Regions from separate parts of the Metabacillus mesotrionivorans genome, predicted to be linked through region 3. Evidence: predicted binding sites of a transcription regulator. Region 3 holds the regulator's gene; each other region holds the start of a gene.
What was found. Region 3 encodes LexA, which represses DNA repair genes until DNA is damaged. Its sites were predicted from a motif close to CGAACATATGTTCG; they were not measured.
Positions count from the first base shown of each region.

Region 1: the regulator LexA is predicted to act here: its motif matches at 2,094-2,107, upstream of ACTSEZ_RS09215 (Y-family DNA polymerase).
Region 2: the regulator LexA is predicted to act here: its motif matches at 3,627-3,640, upstream of pcrA (DNA helicase PcrA).

Region 1 is NZ_JBQMFF010000002.1:811,620-817,153, forward strand. It holds gene ACTSEZ_RS09205 (RpnC/YadD family protein) at 33-299, opposite strand; gene ACTSEZ_RS09210 (YolD-like family protein) at 427-759, opposite strand; gene ACTSEZ_RS09215 (Y-family DNA polymerase) at 774-2,036, opposite strand; gene ACTSEZ_RS09220 (YqzH family protein) at 2,880-3,071, shown strand; gene ACTSEZ_RS09225 (SDR family NAD(P)-dependent oxidoreductase) at 3,115-3,909, opposite strand; gene ACTSEZ_RS09230 (MBL fold metallo-hydrolase) at 3,920-4,876, opposite strand; gene proC (pyrroline-5-carboxylate reductase) at 5,374-5,534, shown strand, end outside.
Region 2 is NZ_JBQMFF010000006.1:176,722-182,255, reverse strand. It holds gene ACTSEZ_RS16520 (adenine deaminase C-terminal domain-containing protein) at 1-1,278, shown strand, start outside; gene ACTSEZ_RS16515 (DUF3048 domain-containing protein) at 1,312-2,337, shown strand; gene ACTSEZ_RS16510 (YerC/YecD family TrpR-related protein) at 2,361-2,669, shown strand; gene pcrB (heptaprenylglyceryl phosphate synthase) at 2,909-3,595, shown strand; gene pcrA (DNA helicase PcrA) at 3,704-5,534, shown strand, end outside.
Region 3 is NZ_JBQMFF010000002.1:118,973-124,506, reverse strand. It holds gene tkt (transketolase) at 1-1,831, opposite strand, end outside; gene ACTSEZ_RS05505 (DUF896 domain-containing protein) at 2,004-2,234, opposite strand; gene ACTSEZ_RS05500 (YneB family resolvase-like protein) at 2,305-2,952, opposite strand; gene yneA (cell division suppressor protein YneA) at 2,966-3,277, opposite strand; gene lexA (transcriptional repressor LexA) at 3,437-4,057, shown strand; gene ACTSEZ_RS05485 (magnesium transporter CorA family protein) at 4,153-5,534, shown strand, end outside.

The DNA of each region.
Region 1 (5,534 bases), 690 kb from region 3:
AGACGCAATCAATATGACTGCGCCCTCCGCATTTATCGTACTTCTTTTTCAAGTTCTTTAACCTTTTCCAAGGACAATCCTGTATGAGCTGAAATTTCACTCACAGACATTCCTGGAATTTTCAGCAGGCTCAATGCTATCTCAATTGCTTTCTCATTTTCACCGGCAATTTTTGCGCCATCCATTTTAGTTTTTTGATCAGATATATATTTTTCCCTGAGCTGATACATTCTTATTGTTTCTTCGTCGGCACTTAACCTGCGCAGTTTTTCTTCAGCTTTCGCTGCTAACTGATCCAAGGTAAACACCTCTCCTCTTATTTTGCTGATAGCCTTACTCGTCTTCTTTATTATACAGCGGGATGTACCATTACAAAAGGTATGCCAATAGATGTAACAAAGGCAGGCATCCCCGCCCGCCTTCATCTCATTCCTTCTCCCCTATATCCGTTATTTTCTCGATTGGCAGATCAACGCGCGTGTGGTCATCGCCGATGATCCGCAGGCATCCGCGGATCGGATCTACGTAGTGTACGCGGCCTTTGAGCACGTGAAAATCGTGATGTTCGTAGTAGGTGAACGCAAGCTCCCGGTTTTCCTCCATGGCAAGGCTGATGATTTCGTTAAAATGCTCGAGCTGCTGTTCGTCTACTGCGGGCTTCGTTTTATAGCCCTGTTCAACTTCAAGTTCTCTTAAGATTTTTACGTGCTCAGGCAGCATCATGGATGTCCATTTGATATTGCCCCGATCCCGAATCATGTGTATCCCTCCTTTTACGCTTTGTGTCCGCCGACAAGCTTGGCGCGGTGCCTTGCTGTGCCTGCATTTGTATAGGAAACGGCCCGCAGCAGGGCATTGGGTCCGTATTTCCCGCGGATGGAGTCCATGACATAGCCAAGGATCTGTTCTTTTTCGCGGTTTGGCTGGAATAAATCGAGCTGCATTTCGGCATCATCTTCAATGTTGGAGAGGGCAATCGAAATTTTCCGGACGGTTTTATGTGCGTAAAATTGTTCAAATAAGGCGAGGCATGTTTCGTAGAGCTCCATGGTAATATTGGTCGGCCGGTCCATCGTCCGGGAGCGGTGAAATCCGCCTCCAAGCTCATCGTGGCTGTAGCCGATGCCGAGACTGATCGTTCTGCCCGCCTTCCTGTGCGTGCGCGCCCTTCTTGCGACTTCTTCGCACATTTCAAGAATGACGTGTTTTACTTCTTCCGGATCGGGATAATCCCGCATGAGAATCTGGCTCTTCCCGAAGCTGATCTGCCCCTGCAGAATCGGCGCACCAATTTCAGAGAGATCAACGCCCCAGGCATGATAATAAAGCTGATTGCCCATAATCCCGAACTTTTTTTCAAGTACTTCAAGCGGATGGGCGGCAAGCTGGCCTACATTGAAAATACCCATCCGGTTCAGCGTTTTCTCGACTCTGCTGCCGATGCCCCACATTTCCCGGAGCGGCTGCACCTTCCACAGCTTTTCTTTTACATCGTCGTACGTCCATTCCGCAATGCCCTTTTTCTTCGCCTCAAGATCAAGGCAGATTTTCGAAAGCAGCATATTGGGTCCAATGCCGATTGCACACGGCAGCGAAAATTCACGGTCCATATCATCTCTGATTTTTGCAGCAATCTCCCACGCATCTCCCCAGATCCCCTCCACTCCGTCAACCTGAATGAAGCTTTCGTCAACACTGTACGTGTGGATCGCATCCTTCGGGACATACCGGTGAAAAAGGCGCGTCAGTTCAGTCGAAATACGGACAAAAGAAGCCATTTTCGCGTTAACAATGTGAATGCGCGGGTCTTTTGGAATTTCGAACAGACGGGATCCGGTCTTGATGCCAAAATCTTTTTTCAGACAGGGCGAAGCTGCCAGGACAATACTCCCCTGCCTTTCTGTGTCACCAACCACCGCCAAATGGCACGTAAGCGGGTCAAGACCTTCCAGAACCGCCGCGCAGCTGGCATAAAAGCTCTTCATATCAATGCACAGAATCTTTCGTTTTGGAAATTGGCTGTAATCCTCAATCATCGTTCTTACTCCTCACAACAGAATATACGTTCCCATTCAGTATATGCTAATAGTAAGCGAATATACGTTCGATTTCAATGGTAGTTTTTGCTACGAAAAGCGGAAGCGGCCGTTTAGCTCCGATTGGCGGATAAGAAATCACACGGAAAGGCCGAACTTGCCTTTTCGGGGGATTTTGTTCCGACTGAGGAGTTGGCCGGTGCAGCTGGACAACACGAAAAGCGGAATCGCTCGTTTAGCTCCGGGAGTCAGATAAGGAATCGACGGAAAAGGCGCCTTTTGCCTTTACCGGCGATTCCGTTCTGACAGAGGAGTTGAGCGATGGAGCTGGACAACACGAAAAGCGGAATCGCCAAGGGGAGCGGATTTTTTAGTACTCTCCATCTTTGTTTTTTGGGGTTTGGTGGTACGATACTGACTTTTTAGTGCCCTCAATTTTTGATCTTTGGGTTTTGAGGGTACGATACTGACTTTTTAGTGCCCTCAATTTTTGATCTTTGGGTTTTGAGGGTACGATACTGGCTTTTTAGTGCCCTCAATTTTTGATTTTCGGGTTTTGAGGGTACGAATCCGGGTTTTTAGTGCCCTCAATTTTTGATTTTCGAGTTTTGAGGGTACGAATCCGGGTTTTTAGTGCCCTCAATTTTTGATTTTCAGGTTTTGAGGGCACGATTCAGGTGAGAATTCTTTTCTGCCCTTCGGAGCTGTTCACTGTTCAGCTTAATGATCTGCTGGACAGCACAAAATTCAGAGCCGCAAATCCGAAACCCGGCAGTGCCCAAAAAACCCCCGCTTGGCATCTCCCCCAATCCTCCTTATAATCAGGATAGAATGAGGTGGAACATGAACGATAAGTGGATTTTGAAAATGATTCTCCAGTCTTTTCAGCAGTATGATCTGCACGGATCGCTGAGTAAAAAAGAGGAAGAAGAAATTGTTGCAAGAGTGATGCAGAAGCGGGCGCAGGAGGATTCGGAGTGGTTTGAAGCGGTTGAAGACGTAGTGTACGGGTTTGTGACGAATCAGGAATTGTAGCATAGAAAAACAGCCTGCCTTTGCCGGCAGGCTGTTTTTCTGCTTATTTTTTCGATAATGCTTTTCCCGCAAGTTTTTCAAACACGCGCGGCATGAGCTGATAAAAGCTGCTGCCGGCATTCATCCAGCCTGGAAGGTTGATTTCGCGCTTTTCGGTCATCATGGCGCTGACAATTTTTTCAGATACTTTATCAGGATCAAGCATGAAGCGCTGAACGTTTTTAACGTACGTTCCGCTTTGATCTGCAATATTGAAAAAATTCGTCTGGATCGGCCCCGGGTTGACGGATGTGACGTGAATGCCGGTGCCGGCAAGCTCCATCCGGAGGCTGTTTGTGAAGCCGAGAACCGCATGCTTTGTGGCTGAGTACAGGCTTGATTTCGGTGTTGCGAGCTTTCCGGCCTGCGAGGCGATGTTGATGATGTGGCCGTCGTTCCGTGCTCTCATACCCGGCAGGACCATTTTGGTGCAGGCAATCAGTCCGAATACGTTCACCTCAAACATGGAGGTCATTTCATCCAGCGTTGCCTCTTCCACTGTGTTAAAGATGCCGAAACCGGCGTTGTTGACGAGCACATCAATCTGAGGAACACGGTCTAAAATCAGGGCGAACGTCTGTGCAACTGCGTCCAGGTCGCTTACGTCCAGCGGATAATACGTGCAGGTGACTCCGTATTGATCAGAGATTCGTTTGGCTGCCGCCGCAAGCAGGTCAGCCCGTCTTGCAATCAGGATTGGGTGTGCACCGCTTGCCGCTGCGAGTGCGGCCATTTTTTCGCCGATTCCGCCTGATGCGCCGGTAATGACAACATACCGGCCTTTTAATTTTTGATTCATTTCGTTCACCTCAGCAAGAGTAAAGGATGTGTACCCCTTCCATTTGACCCTTAATTTCCCCCATCGCTTCAAGATAATCCAGCTGTCCCACCGTTTCTGACATCGTGAGCATCATCTGCTTCTGATAAAGACGCGGAAACAGCCTTTCGGATACTTCGAACGCTGTCATCGGTTTTTCTTTTAAAAACGACAGCACTTCATAGGCGCGTTCTTTTTGTCTTTTCAACCGATATTGTATCAGTTCGTGCGGATTTGCGACAGTTTCACCATGCCCGGAATGCACACTTGAGAGCGGTATTTTCAAAAGAGCCTCAAAGGATTCATTAAACTGCAGCTGCGGTTTCGGCCGCGCCCCGCCCTCCATAGACGGTTCCAATAACGGATTTGCCGATATATGCTTCAGAATATGGTCTCCCCCAAACATCATGCCATCCTCAGCCCTGTACAGCGCGATATGCGTCTGAGCATGCCCCGGTGTCTCAATGATGTGCCACCCGTTCATTCCCGGCACAGGGTCCCCTTCTCTGAGATCTGATGAAAGCTCCCTTTTACATGAATATTTTAGATTCGATACAAATCTCGCAAGGTACGGAAGCTGCTTCTCTTCTACGCCCAATTCGCCAAACAGCTTCAGAAAAAAGGTCTTTTGCTCTTCCATAAATACATGGTCCTGGCTGATCCACGGGGCATTATAGCGGTGGCCGATCACTTCGGCCGACTCGGGCAGATAATCTAGCAGCCCGACATGATCCGGATGGTGGTGGGTCAGAATTACCTGCTCAATGTCTTCGGGACGGTATCCGGCATCCTTCATCTGGGACGTTAGAGCGGCAAATGCCTCAAGTGTTTTCGGGCCGGCATCAATCAGCGTCAGGCGGTCTCCTTTTACAAGATAAACGTTTACGTCCCCCACCGGAAAAGGCGTCGGGAGGGTGATAGGAATTATGTAATCTGATTTTAATTTCATACCATCGTCCTCGTTTTGTTATTTTTATATATGACTACTATATTCATTACTTGCAAAATGAATGCTTATTCACCTATTGTTAAGCCTATTTTACACGTTCCCTGCAAACGTGTCATTATTTTCAAATAATTCACCGGTCATTATTGAAAAAAATCTCCTTGACAAACGCCTGTCCAACCTCGCATAATGATGAACAACTAATATGCTTTAACGCGCGAATGCTGCAAAATAAATAACGTAATGAGCTGTGAACAGGAATAGTAAACCCGCAATGATGAACAGAGAGTGAAACCCGCCGGCTGAAAGGTTTCATCATCCTCTTGCAGGTTGAACCTGCCCTGTGAGCTTTCAGGCAAACCTGACGCTGCCCCTCGATACGGGAGCACAAGCTGGAGTGATTCACATCGCTCAATGAAGGTGGTACCGCGGAAACCGTTTCGTCCTTTTTTACTGGATGAGGCGGTTTTTATTTTGAAAAAAAGTTCAGGAGGAAAAGGATGAAAAACATCGCATTTACAGGTGCAGGAGCTATAGCCGAAGCCATCATCAACGGGTTAATCAGCGACGGTGTCTGCCTTCCTGGCCAACTAATTGTCACGAACCATTCCAATGATGAACGCCTTTCATTTTTAAAAGAATCCTATGGAGTCTCCGTCAC
Region 2 (5,534 bases), on a different contig from region 3:
GATGAAACTGGTATTTTATCGCTGGATTTTATGAAAAAATGGATGGATTCTGAATATGTTATTCAAGGCGGTGAATTAACCGGCTGGCCTAAGCTATTGCAGGATGATGATCTCATGCTGTCGTGGATGAAGGAGATAAAAGGAAAGGGAAAGCGGATAGAGGGGCATTTTCCGGGTGCTTCTGCCGGTACGCTTACCAAAATGAAGCTTTTCGGTGCAGATTGTGACCACGAGGCGATGACAGGTGAAGATGTAGTTGAAAGGCTTTCTCTCGGCTATACGGTAGCCCTGCGCCATTCATCCATCAGGCCGGATCTGACACAGCTGCTTAAAGGCATCCGGGAGAAAGAAATCACTTCGTATGATCACTTTCTTTTTACAACAGACGGATCAACGCCGCATTTTTATAAGGACGGCATGATGGACAGTCTGATAAAAATGGCGATGGAAAGCGGTATTCCTGCAATTGATGCCTACCATATGGCAAGCTTCAATGCCGCCCGTTATTACAGGATGGAAGAAGTGACGGGGGCGGTCGCGCCTGGAAGAATGGCCAATCTGAATATCCTTTCAGCGATAGAACAGCCGCTTCCTGTCAGTGTGCTGGCAAAAGGAAAGTGGCTTAAAAAAACTGGAGCAGCAGCTGAGTTTCCTTCTTTTGACTGGAAACAAACAGGACTTGAACCTCTGCAGCTGAATTGGTCTCTCTCCCTTAACGATCTGCAATTTTCAATGGCTATGGGCCTTAAGATGAAAAATGATGTGATCATCGAACCATACAGGATCACGGCTGATCATTCCTTTGATGATCTCAGCGACAGCCACGATGAATGCTTTCTCGCTCTCATTGATAAAAGAGGGAAATGGAGAATCAACACCATGCTGAAAGGATTTGCCTCAAGTCTCGGCGGACTTGCAAGCTCATACTCAACAACAGGTGACATTATTCTCATCGGAAAAAGCAAGCACGATATGATCACTGCTTTTCAGAGGATGAAGGAGCTTGGCGGAGGGATTGTTCTAGCAGAAAAAGGAGACGTTCTGCACGAAATTCCGCTTGGAATATGCGGCGGAGCGTCTTTGCAGCCGTTTGAAGAAGTGGTTCAGCAGGAAGAGACGTTCAGAAGGCTTTTGGCGGAAAGAGGCTATCTGTTCGGGGACCCTGTTTACTCCCTGTTTTTCCTCTTATCGACTCATTTGCCTTATATCAGAATAACGCCAGCGGGGATCTATGATGTGCTTAAAAAAATAATACTCTTTCCGCCGATAATGCGTTAAAATATAAAAGGAAGCAAAAGGGGTCAAACTTACGTGAAAACCATCAAGAAGAACTTACAGCGGCTGTTAGCGGCAGTTATGCTGCTCGCATTGTGCACAGCATGCGTCAAAGAAGAGAACAGCGTTCCAAATCCAAGCGTGAAAAAGCAGGAACCATCAGCTCCTGCTGAAGAAGTAAGCAGCTATCCTCTGACGGGTCTTCCTTCAGAGAACATGGGAAACCGTGCTTTTGCCGTGATGATCAACAATCACCCTGCAGCCCGGCCGCAGTCAGGACTCCATAAAGCGGACATTGTCTATGAAGTGCTTGCAGAAGGCAGCATCACAAGGTTTTTAGCCATCTATCAAAGCGAGCTTCCGGAGATGATCGGTCCGGTCCGGAGTGCAAGAGAATACTACGTTGAGCTTGCCGGCGGCTACAATGCTTTCTTTATAAGCCACGGATGGAGCCCTCAGGCGCGCGAACTCCTTGAAGACGGAAACCATGACTTCTTAAACGGAATGTTTTACGACGGCACGCTTTTTGAAAGGGCAGATTTCAGAAAAGCACCGCACAATTCTTATATCTCATCCGAACATATAAAAAAAGGTGCAGAGCTGAATAAAGCGGATTTTTCGCAGAGGCCGGACCCGCTGCCGTTTATGAAAGCGGCGGAAGGAAAGAAACTTCAGGGGAACTCCGCAGCTGAAGCCGTCATCCGCTACGATAAATCTGACACTTTTGAATCGCAGTTTATTTATGACAAACAATCACAGACCTATTTCAGATATAGCAACGAACAGACTAGAGATCTTCAATCAGATGAAGCCGTAGCACCCAGTAATGTACTTATTGCTGAAATGACTCACGAAATTATGGATAAACAAGGCAGAAGGTCCATTAACCTTACGGAGGGCGGCAAAGCAATCCTTCTTCAGCATGGTGTCAGCCGAGAGGTAGAATGGCGCAATGCTGACGGAAGGATCCTTCCGTATCTGAACGGAGAGCAGGTGGAGCTTGTTCCGGGGAAAACATGGATCAGCATCGTGCCCCATCTCAATCAAGTGACCCTCCACTAAATCTTTTAAAAAGGAGAATCAACATGCAAATCGAAAAATTACGGGGAAAAGAACTTGACCAACTATTTGAATCTGTCCTCTCACTTAAAAATCTGGATGAATGCTATCGATTTTTCGATGATCTCTGCACAGTAAACGAAATTCAGTCGCTCGCCCAGCGTCTTGAAGTGGCGCGCATGCTCCGCGAAGGCTTTACTTATCATAAAATCGAAACAGAGACAGGCGCAAGCACAGCAACGATCTCGCGTGTTAAACGCTGCCTGAACTACGGAAACGACGCCTATACGATGGCTCTTGAGCGCATCGGCGCGCAGGAGCCGAAAGAATCTTAATAGCAAAAAGGCTGAACTTGTTCAGCCTTTTTATTTTGGAATTTTTTCAAATGAAGTTTATTCTAATTACTCAGGCGGCTCTTTAAACCATCCATTTTCAATCATCAGCTTAAATCCTTCAGTTGCATAAAGCAAAACGTAATCAGATTGTCAAAACCTTCATAGCACCTGTGCGTTTTTTGCAGGGCATTAATTTGATATAATGTTTGAATGGAACCTGATTGTTAGGAGGAACGGCTATGTATGATGTGAGCGAGTGGAAGCATGTATTCAAACTTGATCCCGATAAAGAAATAAGCGACGAGGCACTCGAGAGAATATGTGAGTCAGGAACAGACGCCATCATTGTCGGGGGAAGCGACAATGTGACGATGGATAATGTGTTAAACTTAATGTCCCGAATCAGAAGATACCTAGTGCCGTGTGTGCTTGAAGTATCCGAGATTGAGTCGATCATGCCCGGATTTGATTTGTATTTCATTCCGTCTGTCATGAACAGCAGAGATGCAAAGTGGGTCATGGGGCTGCATCATGAGGCGGTTAAAGAATATGGAGATCTTATGAACTGGGATGAACTCCTCGTGGAAGGGTACTGCATCCTGAACGGGGACTGCAAAGCAGCCAGACTCACAGATGCAAGAACTGAATTGACTGCTGATGATGTGGTCTCATATGCCAGACTGGCTGAAAACATGTTTCACATGCCGATTTTCTATCTGGAGTACAGCGGAACTTATGGCGATGTGAATGTTGTGGAAGCGGCAGGCAAAGTGCTTTCTGAGACAAAGCTGTTTTACGGAGGCGGTATAAAGACGCCTGAACAGGCAGCTGAAATGGCCGAGCATGCCGATGCCGTTGTTGTCGGCAACATTATTTATGAGAACCTGGAAGCCGCACTGAAAACGGTAAAAGCAGTAAAACCATAATTGCATAACACGCAGGTGTTGAGATAAAATAAGAACATATGTTTGATATAAGGTGGTGTCCGGAACGTGCAATTTTTAACAGATCAATTATTAAATGGCTTGAATGACATGCAAAAGGAAGCGGTCAAGGCAACGGATGGACCGCTCTTAATCATGGCAGGCGCAGGGAGCGGAAAGACAAGCGTTCTCACAAGAAGAATCGCGTACCTGATGGTTGAAAAGGGAGTCGCTCCGTGGAATATCCTTGCGATTACTTTTACAAATAAAGCGGCAAGGGAAATGAAGGAGCGTATCGGAAAGCTGCTCGGACCCGGAGCAGATGATATCTGGATTTCTACCTTCCACTCGATGTGTGTAAGAATTTTAAGGCGTGACATCGACCGGATCGGCATCAGCAGAAACTTCTCGATTCTGGATACGACAGACCAGCTGTCCGTTATTAAGCAGATCTTGAAAGACCGGAATATAGACCCGAAGAAATTTGATCCCCGCAGCATTTTGGGAAGCATCAGCAGTGCGAAGAATGAACTGATCACTCCCGAGGAATTTGAAAAAACAGCAGGCGGCATGTATGAGCAGGTTGCAAGCGATGTATATAAGGACTATCAGAAAAAACTGCTGAAAAACCAGTCGCTTGATTTTGATGACTTGATCATGACGACGATTCAGCTGTTTCAGCGTGTGCCTGAAGTGCTTGAATTTTACCAGCGCAAATTCCAGTACATTCACGTGGATGAGTACCAGGATACGAACAGAGCGCAGTATCTTCTCGTTAAAATGCTTGCTTCGCGCTTTCAGAATCTGTGCGTAGTCGGAGACTCTGACCAGTCAATTTACCGCTGGCGCGGAGCAGATATTGCGAATATCCTCTCTTTTGAAAAAGACTATCCGTCTGCCAGTGTGATTCTGCTTGAGCAGAACTACCGCTCGACACAGCGCATTCTTGAAGCGGCAAACGGCGTGATCAAAAACAACATGAACCGCAAGGCGAAAAATCTCTGGACAGAAAACGATGAAGGGCAGAAAATCAGCTACTACCGCGCGGACAGCGAGTCGGCTGAAGGGCAGTTTGTGGCGGGCAAAATCAATCAGCTTGTCTCCACTCAGGGAAGAAAGCTTTCAGACTTTGCGATTCTTTACAGAACGAACGCCCAGTCCCGTGTCATTGAGGAAATTCTGCTGAAGTCGAACATCAACTACACGATTGTCGGCGGTATCAAGTTCTATGACAGAAAAGAGATTAAAGATATCCTAGCTTACATGAGACTGATTGCCAACCCGGATGATGACATCAGTCTGGCGCGCGTCATAAACGTGCCGAAACGAGGTGTTGGAGCGACTTCCGTTGACCGGATTGCCCAGTATGCAGCAGACAATGATCTGTCCCTCTTCGGGGCGATTGAACAGATTGAGTTTGCCGGCGTCAGTGCACGTGTAGTAAGTGCCATGGTTGATTTCCGTGAACTGATCCGGAACATGGCCAACATGCAGGACTACCTGTCTGTCACGGAACTTGCAGAAGAAGTGATTGAGAAAACAGGCTACCGCGAGATGCTGAAAACGGAGAAAACGATCGAAGCGCAAAGCCGCCTTGAGAATATCGACGAGTTCCTGTCTGTTACGCAGAACTTTGAAAAGAACAGTGAGGATAAGAGCCTTGTTGCATTCCTGACCGATCTTGCTTTAGTGGCGGATATTGATAAATTAGATGATGATGAGGAAGCCTCTAAAGAAGCGGTCGTGTTAATGACGCTTCATTCTGCCAAGGGCCTTGAGTTCCCGGTTGTCTTTTTGATGGGCGTTGAAGAAGGCGTCTTCCCTCACAGCCGTTCACTTATGGAAGAAGCGGAAATGGAAGAGGAGCGCCGCCTTGCCTATGTCGGCATTACCCGTGCAGAAAAAGAGCTGTTTATTACAAATGCGAAAATGAGGACTCTCT
Region 3 (5,534 bases):
GCTTCTTCACTGTTTTTGGAAGTACGGATGCGCGGTACTCTTTTGACTGGCTTTCAAAACGGTTCCATGACGGCATGCTTACAACCGCAACATCGATGCCTTCTTTTTGAAGAGCATCTTGTGCTTCGATAGCAAGTCCTACTTCAGAGCCTGATGCTAAAAGAAGTGCGTCAGCCGTTTCTTTTTTGCTTGGAGAAATCGTATAAGCTCCTTTAGAAACTCCTTCATATGCCGTTTCAGACGTACCTTTAATCGTTTTTAGATTCTGACGGGTAAGAACAAGTGCTGTCGGTGCCGTTTCAGATTGAAGGGCAAGTCTCCATGCAGCAGCAGTCTCATTGCCGTCTGCCGGACGGATGACCGACAGGTTCGGCATTGCACGCAAGGCAGGAAGCTGTTCAATCGGCTCATGAGTCGGGCCGTCTTCTCCTACAGCAATACTGTCATGTGTAAATACGTACGTTACCGGAAGACCCATTAAGGCAGCAAGACGAATTGCCGGACGCAGGTAGTCAGAGAATACAAAGAACGTTCCGCCGTAAACCCGAAGACCGCCATGCAGCGCCATGCCGTTTAGTGCAGCACCCATTGCGAATTCACGGACACCGAACCAGATGTTGCGTCCGCTGTAGTCCTCAGCTGTGAAATCTGCTGCTCCCTTGATAGAAGTATTGTTTGAACCTGCAAGGTCAGCTGATCCTCCGAAAATGTAAGGAACATTTTTCGCAAGGCCATTTAACACTTCACCGGAAGAAGCACGTGAAGCAAGTGCTTTGCCGTCTTCATATACAGGCACTTCGGAATCCCAATTTTCAGGAAGCTCGCCTTTAATTCCTGCTTCAAGAGCTTTTGCAAGGTCAGGGAATTCTTTTTTATAGCTATCATAAAGAGCGTTCCATTCTTCTTCTTTTTTCGAACCGAACTGTTCTGCCGATTCTTTGAAATGAGCATACACTTCGTCAGGAACGTGGAAGTCCTGTTCGAATGTCCATGCATATGCTTCTTTCGTCAGTTTGATCTCATCTGCTCCAAGCGGCTTGCCGTGAACATCTGATTTTCCTGACATATTCGGTGATCCGTAGCCGATTGTCGTTTTCACTTCAATCAGAGTAGGATGAGTTTCATCTTGTTTAGCAGCTTCAATCGCTTTAGCGATTTCTTCAAGGTTGTTGCCGTCTTCTACACGAATGACCTGCCAGCCGATTGCTTTGAAACGGTCTTCCACGTTTTCAGAGAATGAGCGGTCAAGATCTCCATCGAGAGAAATGTCGTTTGAATCGTAAAGAACAACTAATTTGCCAAGCTTTAGATGCCCTGCAAGTGAAGCTGCCTCAGAAGAGATTCCTTCCATCAGGTCACCATCTCCACAGATTGCATATGTGTAGTGATCGACAACCGGATAAGACTCTTGGTTATATGTATGTGCAAGATGACGTTCTGCCATAGCCATTCCGACAGCCATCCCAATTCCCTGGCCAAGCGGACCTGTTGTTGCATCTACACCTGCTGTGTGGCGGAATTCAGGGTGTCCCGGTGTTTTGCTTCCCCATTGTCTGAATTCTTTAAGATCATCCATCGTCAAGTCATAGCCTGATAAATGAAGAAGGCTGTACAGCAGCATAGATCCGTGACCTGCAGATAAGACAAAGCGGTCGCGGTTGAACCATTCAGGATTTTTAGGATTGTGATTCATAAATTGCGTCCAGAGCGAATACGCCATTGGAGCTGCCCCCATAGGCATTCCAGGATGTCCTGATTTTGCTTTTTCAATCGCATCAATCGACAGTGTTCGAATGGTAGCAATTGATAAGTCTTGAATTGAATGTGACATTAATTGATCATCCTTTCAGAAATAACATTCTACTTTTTTATCATAGCTTTACTGGCCTATTCATACAACCATTTCGCATGGGAATTGCAAAAATGAGAAGTGTAAGAACCTATTCTAATGTATTATGTGCAAAATGAAAAGGAATACATCAAAAATTGACGTATTCCGGTGATTAATGAAGATCGCGTCTGCGCTCTTCTTTTAATTTTTCAGGTGTTACATCATTTCCGTTTGGATCCAGTACTGTAACGCCTTTTAATGTATTTTTCATAGAACCCCGGAATGCCTTGAGATATTCCTGTCTAAGTGATTGCTGTTCCTGTTTTTCCTCCGGAGAAAGACCGGACGTTTTTGATTTTCTGGATAAGGTATTGATTCTTGCCATCTTTTCTTTTGGCAGCATGACTGCAGCTCCTTTACCTAATACGATTTACTATGCTATCGTACTAAATACGGGGGCAAAAAACAACAGATTAGACCTGTTCCTCTTTCATGTGCTCTTGATATCTTCTATGTACTGTCGCTTTAGAAACCTCGTATCCAAACCCTCTTAACGTAGCCGCAATCTCTGAGAATGTCAGTTTATTCTGTTTAAGCCTGATAATCTCGCTGACAGGCACTTCCTTCTTCTCTCTGCCGCTCCCTTTATCTCTGTTAGTAAGATTCCTTTGAGGTTTATACCCTTTTTCAACCGCCCGCTGCATGCCGCGTTTAATTTTCAGATTATGGATCTTCCGCTGATATTCTTCAACAATGCTTACAATTTCCAGAACCATAGAATCTGCTTCAGACAAAAAAAGCTTTCCATTCTGCGTGGCCGTATATATCGTAATGCCTTCTTTTGCGAAAAAATGAATAAGGGCGATGCGGGCATTCCCTCTCCCCAGTCTTGTCTCATCCTGAATAACAATGGCGTCAATTTTCTGTTCCTTTATGCAGTCAAATATTTCAAAAATACCTTCTCTTTCAACCTCATATCCGCTCGCCTGCTCCTCAATAACCTTTGCCACATTCATGCCGTGCGCTGCTGAAAGGGCCAAAAGTTCTTCTTTTTGCCTGGCGAGTGATGTCTCCTGTTCTTCTTTTCTTGTGCTGACTCTGCAGTAGATGATTGCGTTCAGTGTTCTCACTTCCCTATTTTCTTGATGCAAGCTGTGTCCCGTCATGGTAGGTTTGTTTATCAATAGGAAGAACCACAGAATCTCCTGTCTTGATCACAGCTGTCGGCAGTCCGTTTTTGTCCTGCACCCATTCAACGAAATCGGTCTTGGACATGCGGTGATGCTCCTCATATTGATCTGCAAGGCTCCAGATGCTGTCACCTTCTGCTATTTCAATGGATACATAATGATCAAGGTTTTCTTTTTCACCTGTGTATGATAATGCAAAGACAGCTACAATGACAACTGCAAAGAAAGAAATAACGTAAGATAATGAACCTTTCAACCCAATCCCCACCTTAATAGAATGTTTGTTCGCATATTTGATACTTTCAGTATAATGCGAACAAACGTTTCTGTCAACGCCGTTTTTCGAACTTATGTTTGTATGCGCAGGAAAAACATGCTATAATCAACATAAATTACAGGACGCGAGGTGGATAAAATGACAAAACTTTCAAAGAGGCAGCAGGATATCCTCACTTTTATAAAACTTGAAGTACAAAAGAAAGGATATCCGCCATCAGTCCGCGAGATCGGCGAAGCAGTGGGCCTTGCTTCCAGCTCCACTGTGCACGGCCATCTTGCCAGGCTTGAAAGCAAAGGATTGATCAGACGGGATCCGACAAAGCCTAGAGCGATTGAAATATTAGAGGACGAGACAGCGATGATTCCGCGTTCAAGTGTGATTAACGTTCCTGTAATCGGGAAAGTTACAGCCGGTTCCCCGATCACAGCCATTGAAAACGTCGAGGAATATTTTCCTCTTCCAGATACGTTCGCCGCATCCGATGATCAGATCTTCATGCTTGAGATTATGGGAGACAGTATGATTGAAGCCGGCATTCTTGATGGGGACATGGTCATTGTCAAGCAGCAGAACACTGCAAACAACGGGGATATCGTTGTTGCCATGACAGAGGATGATGAGGCAACTGTCAAACGTTTTTTCAAAGAAAAAGATTATGTGCGTCTTCAGCCGGAGAACTCAACACTTGAACCGATCATTCTCAGACATGTCGTTATCTTGGGAAAAGTTGTTGGAGTTTATAGAAACATACACTGAAAACTTTGCTTTTACAGGCAAAGTTTTTTTATTTGCCTGTTTTACAGCCTTCTCTCAGGGGAAGATAATAATGAAAAAAAGATGAGAGGGTGCCTATGACTAAAGAACCTGCTATTCTGCGGGCAAATGCCCAGTTTATTTTTCCTTTTTCATGGGACAAGGACTGCATCTCCCAGCTGACTGATGAACTTAAGGCAAGCGGATTTGAATTTTTCAGCATTAACAGCAGCGCTCAGCAGAACAAATTTTACGGAGAGAAAACGAGCCTTCCCCATAAACGGCTGAAGCATTATTTTATGCCGTACATAGAACAGATTCTCTTTCCAGATCAGCATAAGGATAAGGCTATTAACAGATACTCCAAATCCTTTGACAAAAAATGCACGCTTCGTACAGCTGTAAATGAATATTCTTTCACTATCCACTCTATCGATCTGTATATTTGCCCATTTTCTGTTGGAATGATTACAATCAGGACGGAGCTTACATCTGACAGCAAAACATTGACACTGAGCGATGCACTTGATTTTATGGATCACTTCAGAGTTCTTGAACCGTTTATTACAGAAGAAAAAGGAACTGTTCTCCATTCAGGACAAGGCACTTATGAAAAGATTCAGGATTTTATCTTTGAAGAGCTGTGCCCCTCTGTTGTCCCATATATAGAGAAGAGTGAAAACAGTCAGTCAACCTATCTTGGAAGCCTTCCCTACTTTATTGACGAGAGAATGTTTGTCAGCAGTTATCTTTTGACAGAAAAGGACGCAGAAATATCACCTGAAACCTTGTTTCGCACAGGGCACATAAATGGTTATGATCAAAATGGCAAACCGTATATGTCCGCAAGCAATCCTGCTTATATCAGCCAGTATATTCAAGATCACATTTACGACAGGTGGTCCCCAGGCAGTTTTCACGTTGTGAGTGATCATACATTCACTAAAATTACGAATGATGTGGGTCAGGAGAACGTGACCGCGGAAGAAATGGTCGGTCAGCTCTATTACAATCTCATCCTGCATCTTTTCTATAAAATTGTCCTTTTAAAACTTTCATACAGCTATTCACAGCTCTACATTGACCGGAAACAGGATAAAATGGAAGGTCTGATTCGCTCGATTGCTAATTTCACGGCTAAGTATATCTTTTCAGAAATCAGCAGCAGAACGGAAGGACAGGAGCTTTCTGTCATGATGAAAGACCGGTTTAAAATTGAGACCCTCTATAAAGAAGTGAAGAATACGATGGACAGTCTTTATCAAAATCAGGAGAAGCTGGCCAGCAAACGCCATAATTCCCTGCTGCTGATCCTTACTACTTATACGGTTATTTCCGGAATCTATGGCATGAACCTTGTCATTGAGGACTGGAAAGGCAGCATAAGCTGGAACAAGCTTGCAGATTACTCTGTGTTTGAATACATTTCACTGGTGGTTGCTTTATCAGGAATTGCAGTTGGCTCAGTGCTTGCCGCAAT